2 linked regions of the Cupriavidus metallidurans CH34 genome follow. The protein of the gene in region 1 interacts with the protein of each later gene in a pairwise test. Links are inferred from orthologs where the notes say so. Each region holds a gene or a part of one and is shown in the gene's direction. Other genes may lie near its edges. The genes, in order: ndk and RMET_RS15960.

Evidence for each region.
Region 2: the proteins of ndk (region 1) and RMET_RS15960 interact in binary tests that used the Escherichia coli proteins (3 or more experiments, as listed by UniProt). The link is inferred for Cupriavidus metallidurans CH34 from one-to-one orthologs.

Annotation. Positions count from the first base shown.
Region 1 is NC_007973.1:2,288,951-2,295,448, reverse strand. What follows is about bases 1,990-4,700. They hold ndk (nucleoside-diphosphate kinase), read left to right. Parts: upstream 1,990-2,987; coding sequence 2,988-3,413; downstream 3,414-4,700. Other genes in these bases: pilW (type IV pilus biogenesis/stability protein PilW), read left to right, coding at 4,614-4,700; rlmN (23S rRNA (adenine(2503)-C(2))-methyltransferase RlmN), read left to right, coding at 3,463-4,617; RMET_RS10570 (Bax inhibitor-1/YccA family protein), read right to left, coding at 1,990-2,647. Also shown: RMET_RS10580 (endonuclease/exonuclease/phosphatase family protein), read right to left, coding at 1-383; 23S rRNA (uracil(1939)-C(5))-methyltransferase RlmD, read left to right, coding at 399-1,874; more of RMET_RS10570, read right to left, coding at 1,940-1,989; more of pilW, read left to right, coding at 4,701-5,390; RMET_RS10550 (RodZ domain-containing protein), read left to right, coding at 5,383-6,438; ispG (flavodoxin-dependent (E)-4-hydroxy-3-methylbut-2-enyl-diphosphate synthase), read left to right, coding at 6,487-6,498. UniProt on the Escherichia coli protein: Major role in the synthesis of nucleoside triphosphates other than ATP. The ATP gamma phosphate is transferred to the NDP beta phosphate via a ping-pong mechanism, using a phosphorylated active-site intermediate.
Region 2 is NC_007973.1:3,451,599-3,458,365, forward strand. What follows is about bases 2,527-5,506. They hold RMET_RS15960 (uracil-DNA glycosylase), read left to right. Parts: upstream 2,527-3,621; coding sequence 3,622-4,392; downstream 4,393-5,506. Other genes in these bases: trpC (indole-3-glycerol phosphate synthase TrpC), read left to right, coding at 2,527-2,991; RMET_RS15955 (CYTH domain-containing protein), read left to right, coding at 2,999-3,622; RMET_RS15965 (acylphosphatase), read right to left, coding at 4,454-4,741; RMET_RS15970 (ABC transporter permease), read left to right, coding at 5,072-5,506. Also shown: trpE (anthranilate synthase component I), read left to right, coding at 1-500; RMET_RS15940 (aminodeoxychorismate/anthranilate synthase component II), read left to right, coding at 524-1,093; trpD (anthranilate phosphoribosyltransferase), read left to right, coding at 1,144-2,172; more of trpC, read left to right, coding at 2,179-2,526; more of RMET_RS15970, read left to right, coding at 5,507-6,767. UniProt on the Escherichia coli protein: Excises uracil residues from the DNA which can arise as a result of misincorporation of dUMP residues by DNA polymerase or due to deamination of cytosine.

The DNA of each region.
Region 1 (6,498 bases):
CCGGCCTGCACCGTGACTTCCAGTGCCACGCGGGGCATCGACGCGACATCGGGATCGGCGGGCCAGGGCAAGGCATGGCGGAAGATCTCGCGCACTGGCAGGCGAGTGGCGATTACGTTACCGAATTGGCGCGGGCTGCCGTCACGGTGGGTGCGGTCGACGCCGGGGGCGAAGATTACCTGGTAGTCCGGCAGCAGGGCGGAGAGTTCGGCCACCTGATCGGGGCCGGGGTGGCCGGCAAGGTCGCTGAAGCCGCGCGTGATTTCCTGCAGGCAGAGCACGTCGGCATCGGCCATTCCACGCAGGGTGTCGACGATGCGGGCGAGATCGACCTTGCCGTCGGCCCCGCGGCCCCACTGGATATTCCACGAAATCAGTTCCATAGCCTGCCCCCTTCGATGTCGGGCGCCGCGACTGGACTACAATCGCGCTTCTGCAAAACAATACGACAGGTCCCACTGGTGTCTCAAGCCGTGTCTTCCCAGCCCAATCCGACAAGCCACCCGGAAGCGGCATCTGCCGCTTCCGCCGCTTCCAATGATCCCGTCGTCAAGATCGACAGCCTCGACATGGAGGCGCGTGGCGTCGGCCGTCTGGAGAACGAGGACGGCACGCCAGGCAAGGTGATTTTCGTCGAGGGCGCGCTGCCCGGCGAGACGGTTGCGTATCGCAGCTATCGCCGCAAGCCTAGCTACGAACAGGCCCATCTCGTCGAGGTGAAGCAGGCCTCCGTCATGCGGGTGAAGCCGGGTTGCCAGCATTTTGGCGTGTGCGGCGGCTGCTCGATGCAGCACCTGGACTCGCGCGCGCAACTGGCAATCAAGCAGCGTGTGCTCGAAGACAATCTCTGGCACCTGTCGAAGGTGAAGCCCGACGTCGTGTTCCGCCCGATCGCGGGCCCGGATTGGGGCTATCGCTACCGCGCCCGTCTGACGGTGCGGCACGTTGTCAAGAAGGGTGGAGTACTGGTGGGCTTCCACGAGCGCAAGAGCAGCTATGTGGCGGACATGACGCACTGCGAGATCCTGCCGCCGCATGTGTCGGCAATGCTGGTGCCGCTGCGCGAATTGGTGGGCGGCCTGTCGATCCATGATCGGATGCCGCAGATCGAACTGGCCGTTGGTGCGGAGGTGACCGCACTTGTGTTGCGCGTCCTGGAGCCGCTCAACGACGCCGACAAGGACTTGCTGCGGGCCTTCGCCGATCAGCATCAGGTGCAGTTCTGGCTCCAGCCGAAGGGGCCGGACACGGTCTATCCGTTTTATCCGGCCGAGCAGGAGCTGGCCTATACACTGCCCGAGTTCGGCATCCGGATGCCGTTCAAGCCGACCGACTTCACGCAGGTCAATCACCAGATCAATCGCGTGCTGATTGGTCGCGCGCTACGTCTGCTGGATGCGAAGCCGACTGACCGCCTGCTCGACCTGTTCTGCGGCATCGGCAATTTCACGCTGCCGCTGGCGACGCAGGGTGCATCTGTCATGGGGATCGAGGGAAGCGAGGTGCTGACCACGCGTGCGCTGGCCAATGCCGAGTACAACGGGCTGGCAGCCAAGACGTCCTTCGCCTGCCGCAATCTGTTCGAGGTGACCGCCGAGGACATCGCAGCGCTGGGCCGCTTCGACCGCTGGCTGGTAGACCCGCCGCGCGAGGGTGCGCTGGCTGTCTGCAAGGCGCTTGCTGAACTGAGTCAGGCCGGTAGCGACGTGCTGCCGAAGCGTATCGTCTATGTGTCGTGCAGTCCGGCGACGCTGGCGCGTGACGCGGGCTTGCTGGTGCACGAGGCCGGCTACCGCCTGGCCGGCGCGGGCGTGGTCAATATGTTCCCGCATACGTCGCACGTGGAGTCGATCGCGGTGTTCGAGCGCGACTGAATCCACATGGCGCACCCATGAAAAAAACCGCCCGAGGGCGGCTTTTTTTCGTTGGCAGATGCAGGTCAGTCGCGGCTGCCGCCTGCGATGCCGAGCAGGGCCAGCAGGTTCACGAACACGTTGTACACGTCCAGGTAGATCGCGAGCGTGGCGGTCACGTAGTTGGTTTCGCCGCCATTCACCACGCGCTGCACGTCCACCAGGATGAACGCCGAGAAGATGCCGATGGCGATCACCGACAGCGTGATCATCAGCGCCGGCAGTTGCAGCCAGATGTTGGCCAGGCTGGCCAGGATCAGCAGGATCACGCCGACGAACAGGAACTTGGCCAAGCCGGAGAAATCACGCTTGCTCACGCTGGCAATGGTGGCCATCACGCCGAAAACCGCTGCGGTACCGCCAAAGGCGTACATGATCAGCGCGGGGCCGTTCGAGAACGACAGCGTGAAGCTGAGGATGCGTGCCAGCATCAGACCCATGAAGAAGGTGAAGGCCAGCAGCAGGACCACGCCCATGCCGCTGTTCTTGGTCTTCTCGATGGCGAACATGAAGCCGAAGGCGACCGCGAGGAACAGCACGGCCGACATCATCGGGCTGCCAGCGATCATCGCGGTGAAACCAGTGACCACGCCGATCCAGGCGCCGATCACGGTTGGAATCATCGAAATGGCCAGCAGCCAGTAAGTATTACGAAGGACCCGGTTGCGGACGGCTACATCAGTGACGCTCGCAGCACTATTGCCGAACCCATAGGTATTCAGCTTGTTGTTCATGGTGACTCCTGTCATCAGATATCAGTGAGGCGCCGGGGCAACCCGGCCAGCACAGCGCCAATGTGGCATCGCGCCCGCGGATTTGCAAGGGGGCTTTGTATGGACAATATCCCCGTTCAATAGTTGTTTTCCGAAAACGCAAACATTTGACGGGGTCCGCGCGCTTCCGTTCCCGTGATTCCTGGGCAATAAGTTACCTATAGATATCTTTTTGCTTGACGGTCTGCGGCGTTGGGCGCGCCCGGAAATGCATTGGCAGGCATGTTCGAAACCGTCATGCGGTCGTGCTAGAATTGCACGTTTAATCCATTTGTAACCCCTTCATTTTTCGGAGTTTTTCATGGCGATCGAACGCACCCTGTCGATTATCAAGCCGGATGCCGTGGCCAAGAACGTTATCGGCCAGATCTACGCCCGTTTCGAGGCCGCTGGCCTGAAAGTCGTTGCAGCCAAGATGGTTCACCTGTCGCGCGGTGAAGCCGAGCAGTTCTACGCTGTTCACAAGGCGCGCCCGTTCTTCAAGGACCTGGTGGACTTCATGGTTTCGGGCCCGGTCATGATCCAGGCTCTGGAAGGCGAAAGCGCTATCGCCAAGAACCGCGACCTGATGGGTGCCACCGACCCGAAGAAGGCTGAAAAGGGCACGATCCGCGCCGATTTTGCCGACAGCATCGACGCTAACGCCGTGCACGGTTCGGACGCTCCGGAAACGGCTGCCGTGGAAGTGGCTTTCTTCTTCCCGGGCATGAACGTTTACAGCCGCTGATTGTCTCTGACATCACGACTGAACCTGTAGTCAAGTTGGAACTGCCGTCATGAATAATCTCGTCAACCTGCTCGATCTCGACGCGGACGCGCTCACTGCCTATTGCGGCGAGCTCGGCGAGAAGCCATTCCGTGCGCGGCAGTTGCAGCGCTGGATCCACCAGTTTGGAGCCAGCCACTTCGACGCCATGACGGATCTCGCCAAATCGCTGCGCGAAAAGCTCGCGACGCGTGCCGAGATTCGCTCGCCCGCTGCCATTTCGGACCATACGTCGTCCGATGGCACGCGCAAATGGCTGCTCGATGTGGGGGCCGGCAACGCGGTGGAGACGGTGTATATCCCCGAGGACACGCGCGGCACGCTGTGTGTGTCGTCGCAGGCGGGGTGCGCCGTCAATTGCCGATTCTGTTCGACCGGCAAGCAAGGTTTTTCGCGCAATCTCTCCACCGGCGAGATTATCGGCCAGCTCTGGATGGCCGAGTTCGCGATGCGTGCCCAGCTGGGTCGCGGCCCCAAGGACGAGCGTGTCATCTCCAATGTGGTGATGATGGGCATGGGCGAGCCGCTGCTCAACTATGACGCGGTCGTGCCGGCCATGCGGCTGATGCTCGATGATAATGCGTACGGCCTGTCGCGTCGGCGCGTGACGTTGTCCACGTCCGGCGTAGTGCCGATGATGGACCGTCTGTCGAAGGACTTGCCCGTGGCGCTGGCGGTTTCGCTGCACGCCTCGAACGATGCGCTGCGCGACGTGCTCGTGCCGCTCAACCGCAAGTACCCGCTGGCGGAGCTGATGGCGGCTTGTCGCCGCTACCTGGAATTCGCTCCGCGCGACTTCATTACTTTCGAATACTGCATGCTCGATGGCGTCAACGATGGCGTCGAACATGCGCGTGAACTGCTGAAGCTTGTGGCCGACGTGCCTTGCAAGTTCAACCTGATTCCGTTCAACCCGTTCCCGGAATCGGGGCTGAAGCGCTCGAACAACGAGCAGATTCGCCGCTTCGCCCAGGTACTGATGGATGCGGGGATTGTCACGACGATCCGCAAAACACGTGGCGACGACATCGACGCCGCGTGTGGCCAGCTTGCTGGCGAAGTCATGGATCGTACCCGTCTGGCCGAGCGCGGCAAGTTCGGCAAGATCACGCCACTGGTGCCGGTGGCTGACGCCGGCGCCCCCCGGGAGGCCCGTCCTGCATGACCCGTCTGATCGTTGCTGCCCTGTTCGGGCTGATGCTGTCCGCCTGTTCGTTGCCGCCTGCACCCGCCCAGGACATCAAGACCGCTTCCGATCAGACTCCGGCCGACAAGCGCGCCAGTATCAGGCTGCGCCTGGCCACGCAGTACCTCGAGGCGCGCCAGTATTCGGTGGCGCTTGACGAGGTCAAGCAGGCCATCAATATCGATCCGACGCTGGTCGACGCCTATCACGTTCGGGCGCTGGTCTACATGGGCATGAACGAGACCGCCCTGGCCGAAGACAGTTTCCGCACCGCGCTGAGCATGCGTGACAGCGACCCGGACGTGTTGAACAACTACGGCTGGTTCCTGTGCCAGAACAACCGCTACGCAGAGGCGAAGGCCATGCTGCAGCGCGCGGTGCAGGCGCCGTCCATGAATGGCCCCGTCAAGCCGCTGACGAACTTGGGCGCCTGCGAGATGCGCAATGGCGACCTGATTTCGGCGCAGAAGAGTCTCCAGACGGCCTATGGCTACGACCGCAATGATCCGGCGTTGCTGACGAACCTCGCGCAGCTCAGTTTCCAACGCGGGGAGATGCCGCAGGCCAAGGACTACGTTGGCCGCGTCAACAGCAGCCGCTTTGCCAGCGCGCAATCCCTCTGGCTGGGTGCGCGCATCGCCCGCCGACAGGGCGATACCGAAACACAGAACGCACTCACGGCACAACTGCGCAGCCGGTTCCCCGACTCGCGCGAGTTGACCGCATACGAGAGAGGAGCTTGGGATGAGTGAACAAGAGCGCGCCGACAGCCAGGCCGCGACGACGGGTCACGTCGGCGGTGGCGCGACAGACTCCGACCGCGAGGCTGTTGCCCGCGAGATCGGGGCGAAATTGAAAGACGCTCGCGAGGCGCAGCGGCTTTCTCTGGAAGATGTCAGTGCACGACTGAAGGTGGCAGCGTCGAAGCTCGTCGCCATTGAGTCGGGCAATGTATCGAGCCTGCCCGATGTGACGTTCGCGAAGGGTGTGATGCGTGCTTACGCGCGGACGCTCCAGGTGAATATCGACGGGTTGCTGGGGCGCTATCACGCGCAGGCTCAGGCCACGCCGGTTACCGGGATTACGCAGCGTCATGAGGGCGCACTCAATCAGGCTTTCGACGATCGCAAGCGCTTCGGTTCGAAGGGTACTGGCGGTGGTGCCGGTGGGCGCTGGGTCTGGCTGGTTTGCGTGCTGGCCTTGATCGGCGTTGGCGGATATTTCGGCTTTGATCATGCCAAGGCGTGGGTCGAGGCCCGCAGCAAGGCCGCGGCCGAGGCGCCCAAACCGGCTGTTGCCGAGGAGCGGGCCCAGGAGCAGAGCAATAACGATGGCACGGTGAGCGCAGCGTTGCCGCCGGTGATGACCGGCAACGACTCGCCAGCACCGTCCGAGACTGCGTCGGCATCGGCCGCGCAGTCCGTGGCCGTCACGCCGGCCCCGGCTACCATGTCGGCGGGTTTGCCGATGGTCACGGGTGGAGAGGCTCCCGCCGAGGCGGCAAAGACGCCAGCCGCTACGCCGCCTGCCACGGTTCCCGCTGCGCAGGGCGACAGTGCGGGTGCTGTGCAGATCCGTTTCTCGGCCGATAGCTGGTATGAAGTACGAGACCGCACCGGCAAGGTCATTCTTGGCGGTACCGCCAAGGCTGGCGATACCGTGTCGGGTGGTGGCGCGGGTGGGCCCTACAAGATCATTCTCGGGAATGTGAAGGGCGTTGAGTCGCTGACGCACAATGGTGCAGCAGTGAACTTCCAGGCGTCCAACCGGAATAATGTGGCCCGCCTGACCCTGCAGTAATGCGCTGCGGGTGGCGCGGCCAGCCATGCAAGAAAAGGTGGTAATGCAATGAACCAGAAC
Region 2 (6,767 bases), 1.2 Mb from region 1 along the record:
CGAAGGAGATCGCCGAGCACGTGATGCTGATCGACCTGGCTCGCAACGACATCGGCCGCATCGCGGAAACGGGTTCGGTCAAGGTCACCGACAAGATGGTGATCGAGAAGTACTCGCACGTGCAGCACATTGTCAGTTCCGTGGAAGGCACGCTGCGCGACGGCATCAGCAACCTCGACGTGCTGCGCGCCACGTTCCCGGCCGGCACACTGTCCGGCGCGCCGAAGGTGCGCGCGATGGAAATCATCGATGAACTGGAACCGCGCAAGCGCGGCATCTACGGCGGCGCCGTGGGCTACCTGTCGTTCGGCGGCGAGATGGATCTGGCCATTGCCATCCGCACCGGTGTGATCAAGGACGGCAATCTCTATGTGCAGGCCGCGGCCGGCATCGTGGCGGATTCGGACCCCGAAGCCGAATGGAGGGAAACCGAAGCGAAGGCACGCGCCGTGATCCGCGCCGCCGAACAGGTCCAGGACGGTCTGGACGCCGACCTCTGAGCCCAGGAACAGGAGAAACGAACATGCTGCTGATGATCGACAACTACGACTCGTTCACCTACAACCTGGTGCAGTATTTCGGCGAACTAGGCGCCGATGTGCGGACCTTCCGCAACGACGAGATCACGATCGAGGAAATCGAAGCGCTCAAGCCCGACCACATCTGCGTGTCGCCGGGGCCGTGCAGCCCGCACGAGGCCGGCATCTCGGTGCCCGTGCTGCAACACTTCGCGGGCAAGATTCCGCTGCTGGGCGTGTGCCTGGGCCATCAGGCCATTGGCGAGGCGTTCGGCGGCAAGGTGATCCGCGCCAAGCAGGTGATGCACGGCAAGGTCAGCACGATCGAGACCACGCAGGAAGGCGTCTTCGCCGGGCTGCCCAAACACTTCGACGTGACGCGCTATCATTCGCTGGCTATCGAGCGCGAAACGCTGCCCGATTGCCTGGCTGTCACCGCCTGGACGCCGGACGGCGAGATCATGGGTGTGCGCCACAAGACGCTGGCCGTCGAGGGTGTGCAGTTCCATCCGGAATCGATCCTGTCCGAACACGGCCATGCGCTGCTGGCCAACTTCATCAAGGCGCCACGATGAGGCGCACCGATTTCTCCGCTTTCGCCGCACACTCTGCCCAAGAATCCGCCATGTCCATCACGCCGCAGGAAGCACTGACGCGCTGCATCGAGCACCGCGAGATCTTTCATGACGAAATGCTGCACCTGATGCGGCAGATCATGCAGGGGCAGATTTCCCCCGTGATGGCGGCGGCCATCCTGACCGGCCTGCGCGTCAAGAAAGAGACGATCGGCGAGATCTCGGCGGCGGCACAGGTGATGCGCGAGTTCGCCAATCACGTGACCGTCAAGGACCGCGAGAACTTCGTGGATATCGTCGGCACCGGCGGCGACGGTTCGCACACGTTCAACATTTCCACCGCGTCGATGTTCGTCGCCGCTGCCGCTGGCGCGAAGATCGCCAAGCATGGCAACCGTGGCGTGTCGTCGAAGTCCGGCAGTGCCGACGTGCTCGAGGCGCTGGGCGTGAACATCATGCTGACGCCGGAGCAGGTAGGCGAGTGCATCGAGCAGACCGGCATCGGCTTCATGTTCGCCCCGACCCATCATCCGGCCATGAAGAACGTGGCGCCGATCCGCAAGGAAATGGGCGTGCGCACCATCTTCAACATTCTCGGCCCCCTGACCAATCCTGCCGATGCGCCGAACATCCTGATGGGCGTGTTCCATCCGGACCTGGTCGGCATCCAGGTGCGCGTGATGCAGCGCCTGGGCGCGCAACACGCGATCGTGGTCTACGGCAAGGACGGCATGGACGAGGTGTCGCTCGGCGCGGCAACCCTGGTGGGCGAACTCAAGGACGGCGAAGTGCGCGAGTACGAGATCCATCCTGAAGACTTCGGCCTGTCGATGATCTCGAACCGCGGGCTGAAGGTGGCAGACGCCGTCGAGTCGAAGGAAATGCTGCTGGAGGCGCTGAGCGATGTGCCCGGCACCCCGCGCGAAATCGTGTCGCTGAACGCCGGCACCGCGCTCTACGCGGCCAATGTGGCCAGTTCGATCGAGGATGGTATCCGCCGCGCGCGCGAAGCCATCGCCAGTGGCGCCGCTCGCGAGAAGCTCGACCAGTTCGTGCGCGCCACCCAGCAATTCAAGTGAGCCCCCATGTCAGCCAAGTCCGACATCCTGGAAAAGATCCTGGCCGTGAAGGCCGATGAGGTGGCAGCCGCGCGCAAGAAGCGCGACCTGCCGAGCCTGCGTGCCGAGGCCGAGAGCCTGCGTCACGAAACCGGCATGGCCCCGCGTGGCTTCGAGCGCGCACTGCGCGACAAGATCGCGGCCGGCAACGCCGGCGTGATCGCCGAGGTCAAGAAAGCCTCGCCGTCGAAGGGCGTGCTGCGCGAGAACTTCGTGCCGGAGGCCATCGCCGAAAGCTACGCCGCCCATGGCGCGGCGTGCCTGTCCGTGCTGACCGACGTGAATTTCTTCCAGGGTCATGCCGAGTACCTGAAGCGCGCGCGTGGCGCCTGCCCGCTGCCGGCGCTGCGCAAGGACTTCATGGTCGATATGTACCAGGTCTACGAAGCCCGCACCTGGGGCGCCGACTGCATCCTGCTGATCGTCTCCGCGCTCGACCACGGCCTGATGGCCGAGCTGGAAGCGTGCGCGCACGAACTCGGCATGGATGTGCTCGTGGAAGTCCACGGCGGCGAGGAACTCGATAGTGCGCTGCGACTGAAGACGCCGCTGCTGGGCGTGAACAACCGCAACCTGCGCACCTTCGAGGTCTCGCTGGACAACACGCTGGACCTGCTGCCGCGCATGCCGGCCGACCGGCTCGTGGTAACCGAATCGGGCATCCTCGGGCCCGACGACGTCAAGCGGATGCGCGACGCCGACGTCCACGCCTTCCTGGTCGGCGAAGCGTTCATGCGCGCGCCGGAGCCGGGCGTGGAACTGGCCCGCCTGTTCTCGTGATTCCCAGATGGGCATCGAGATCGAACTGAAACTGGCCGTGCCCGACGCCGCGCTTGCCGCGGTGGCGGCCTGGCTCGACGCCAACGGGCAGCCACGTGGCGAGTTGACGTTGCTGAACGTCTACCTCGACACCCCCACCCGGGATCTGGCGCAGGCCCGCGCGGCACTGCGCCTGCGCAGGAAGGGCGAGCAGTGGCTGCAAACGCTGAAGACCGCTGGCCACAGCGCCGCCGGCCTGGCTGCCCGCCACGAATGGGAAACGCCAGTCGCGGGCGAGGCCATCGACTTGTCGTGCTTCCCCGACGATGCCCGCGCCGTGCTGACGCCGCTGGCAGACCGGCTCGCTCCGGTATTCCGGACCGACTTCGCCCGCCGCACCTGGATCGTCGAACAGGATGGCGAGCGCATCGAGGCCGCGCTCGACACCGGCGCGATCAGCGCCCCCGGCACGTCGCGGACCGAGCGTATCCAGGAACTCGAACTGGAATGGCTGCCGCGCGATGGGGCTGACGAACGCCATGTCGAAGCCGCATTGCGCGCGTTCGCCCTGCGCCTCGCCCACATCGCCCCGTTGACCCCTTCGGACCTCAGCAAGGCCGCGCGCGGCTACCGTCTCACCACCCCATCTTGATGCAAGCCGACCTGTTTGCGCCCGACACGCCGGAAACTTCCAGCGCCGCACCCCAGACCGTCAGCCTGCAGGAGCAGGCCAATGCCCTGCCCGCCGCTTGGCGAACCTTGCTCGCGCCATGCCTGGGCAAGGCCGAATGGTCGTCGCTGTGCGCGTTCGTCGACGAAGAACGCGCGGCGGGCAAGCCGGTGTTTCCACACGCGGTATTCCATGCCCTGCACCTGACGCCGCCAGACGCGGTCAAGGTCGTGATCCTTGGTCAGGACCCGTACCACGGCACCGGCGTCGTGGATGGACTGGAGATCCCGCAGGCACACGGGCTGGCCTTCTCCGTACCCGAGGGCGTCAAGGTGCCACCAAGCCTGCGCAACATCTTCAAGGAGATCGGCGCGGAATACGGCGTGGCGCCGACGCGTGCGTCGGGCAATCTGGAAGGCTGGGCACGTCAGGGCGTGCTGCTGCTGAACACGGTACTGACGGTCGAGCAGGGACAGGCCGCCAGTCATGCGAAGCGCGGCTGGGAAGCTGTGACCGACTGCGTGATCCACGCGCTGGCGGCATCGCGGCCGAACCTGGTGTTCCTGCTCTGGGGCAGCCACGCGCAGGCCAAGCGCGCCTTGCTCGAAGGCCAGACGCATTGCGTGCTGGAAGCGCCGCATCCGTCGCCGCTGTCAGCGCACCGGGGATTCCTGGGCTGCGGCCATTTCCGTCAGGCCAACGACTGGCTCGAGCGCCACGGCCGTGACGGTATCGACTGGCAGGCGACCTGACCGATCGGGCCGACCGGGCCGACGAGCGGGCCGACATGCAGGCCGCCGCTCAAGCGATTACTCAGGCCGTGGGCAGCCAGTCGAATCGATCGAACAGCTGCGGCGCCGCCTGAGCCACTTCCACCTTCGACACCTGCGCTGCGGGCGGCCCCGCTTCCATCCACACGCGTAGCGCCTCCAGGCGCTCGCGCGGCCCGCTGGCCAGCACCTCCACCCTGCCATCGACACGGTTGCGCACCCACCCGCCCAGACCGAGCGATGTCGCCCGGTCCGCACATGCGGCACGATACCCCACACCCTGCACACGGCCGTGGGCGAACAATTGCCAGGTTTCCGTCGTGGTTGTCATGATTTGCTTCCATACTGAGGGGCGCTATCAAAATGAAGCGAAGCGATTCTGGCCGGACGCATGGCCGCAGACAGTACAAGTAGTACGGCAAGGCCACGCAACGACGCCGGAATCATTTTGATAGCGTCTCTAGGTACACTACCTGGCCCGCTTGGGCGTTAGGTCATCAGCATACGATGCCTTTGCCCTCTCCCCCAGCCCCTCTCCCGCCTGCGAGAAAGGGGCGCGAACCGACAGCGTTGGAATTGCGCGGTGTTGGCCGCCCTCCCCGCCTGCGGGCGAGGGATCGATGGAGGGGGTGCGGCGGTTCCGAAACGAAGGGCCGTGCCCATGCCACCAACGCAAGATAACCAACCCGCACCCGGCTACGTCGGTCCCCTGCTGACCGCGCCCCCAAACCGGTTCGACTTCGCACTGCTGCCGATCATCCTCGCGGTCATCGTCATCGTGGCCTTTGCGGCCAAGCAGATGGTCGTGCCGTACCAGCCTGGCGATGCGCTGTCCGTACAACTGGACGTCGCCAGCCTGCCCTACTATCTGATGCGCACCAGCATCCGGATGCTGGCGGCGCTGGCGGCATCGCTGCTGTTCTCGTTCGCCTTCGCAGCCATCGCGTCGCGCAATCGCACCGCCGAGAAAGTGATGGTGCCGGCGCTGGACATCCTGCAGTCGATCCCGGTGCTCGGTTTCCTGTCGATCACGGTCACCGGCTTCATCGCCCTGTTCCCCGGCAGCCTGGTCGGCGTGGAATGCGCGGCGATCTTCGCGATCTTCACGTCGCAGGCCTGGAACATGGCCTTCAGCCTGTATCAGTCGTTCCGCACCATCCCCGGCGATCTCATCGAAGCCGCGGCAATGTTCCGGCTTTCGCCCTGGCAGCGTTTCTGGCGGCTCGAAGTGCCGTACGCCATGCCCGGCCTGCTGTGGAACATGATGATGTCGATGTCCGGCGGCTGGTTTTTCGTGGTCGCTTCGGAAGCCATTTCAGTATCCGGCCATGACATCCGCCTGCCCGGCATCGGCTCGTACATCGCGCTGGCGATCCAGCAGCAGAACCTGCCAGCAATCGGCTGGGCCATCGTGGCGATGCTGGTCGGCATCCTGATCTACGACCAGTTCCTGTTCCGCCCGCTGGTGGCCTGGGCCGACCGCTTCCGCTTCGAAACGCTGGCGCAGGACACCATGCCCCAGTCCTGGCTGCTCGACCTGCTGCGCCGTTCCGCATGGGTCCATGCGCTGCTCAAGTGGACCGCCAGCCTCGGCGGACGCACGCTGGCGTGGAGCGCCCGCCACCGCAACATGGTGGTGCTGCCCGCCGCGCCGGCCCGCTGGAGCCCCTGGCTCGAACGCCTGCGCGATACGGTGATCATCGTCATCGCGCTGGCGGCGCTCTATCGCGTGGTGCACTTCGTGCACAGCGAGGTGGGCTGGGGCGAGGCCGCGCACGTGCTGTGGCTTGGCGTGCTGACGATGACGCGCGTGATCGTGCTGATCGCGCTGGCGGCGCTGATCTGGGTGCCGATCGGCATCCGCATCGGCCTGAACCCGTCCGTGGCGCGCATCGCCCAGCCGATCGCGCAGTTCATGGCCGCCTTTCCGGCCAACCTGATGTTCCCGCTGGCCGTGATGGCAATCGTCAGGTTCGGGCTCAATCCGGAGATCTGGCTCAGCCCGCTGATGATCTTCGGCACCCAGTGGTACATCCTGTTCAATGTGGTGGCCGGGGCTTCCGGCATTCCCACCGAACTGCGGCTGGCCGCGCGCAACTTCGGGCTCAAGGGCTGGCTGATGTGGCGCCGCTTCCTGATTCCCGCCGTGTTCCCGAGCCTGTTGACCGGATTGGTCACGGCCGCAGGCGGGTCCTGGAATGCGAGTATCGTCTCGGAATACGTGACCTGGGGCGATCGCACGCTCGTAGCCACCGGCCTGGGCAGCTACATCGCCGAAATGACCGCGCGGGGCGACTTCCCACGCATCGCACTCGGCATCGGCGTGATGGCGCTGTTCGTGGTCGGCTTCAACCGGC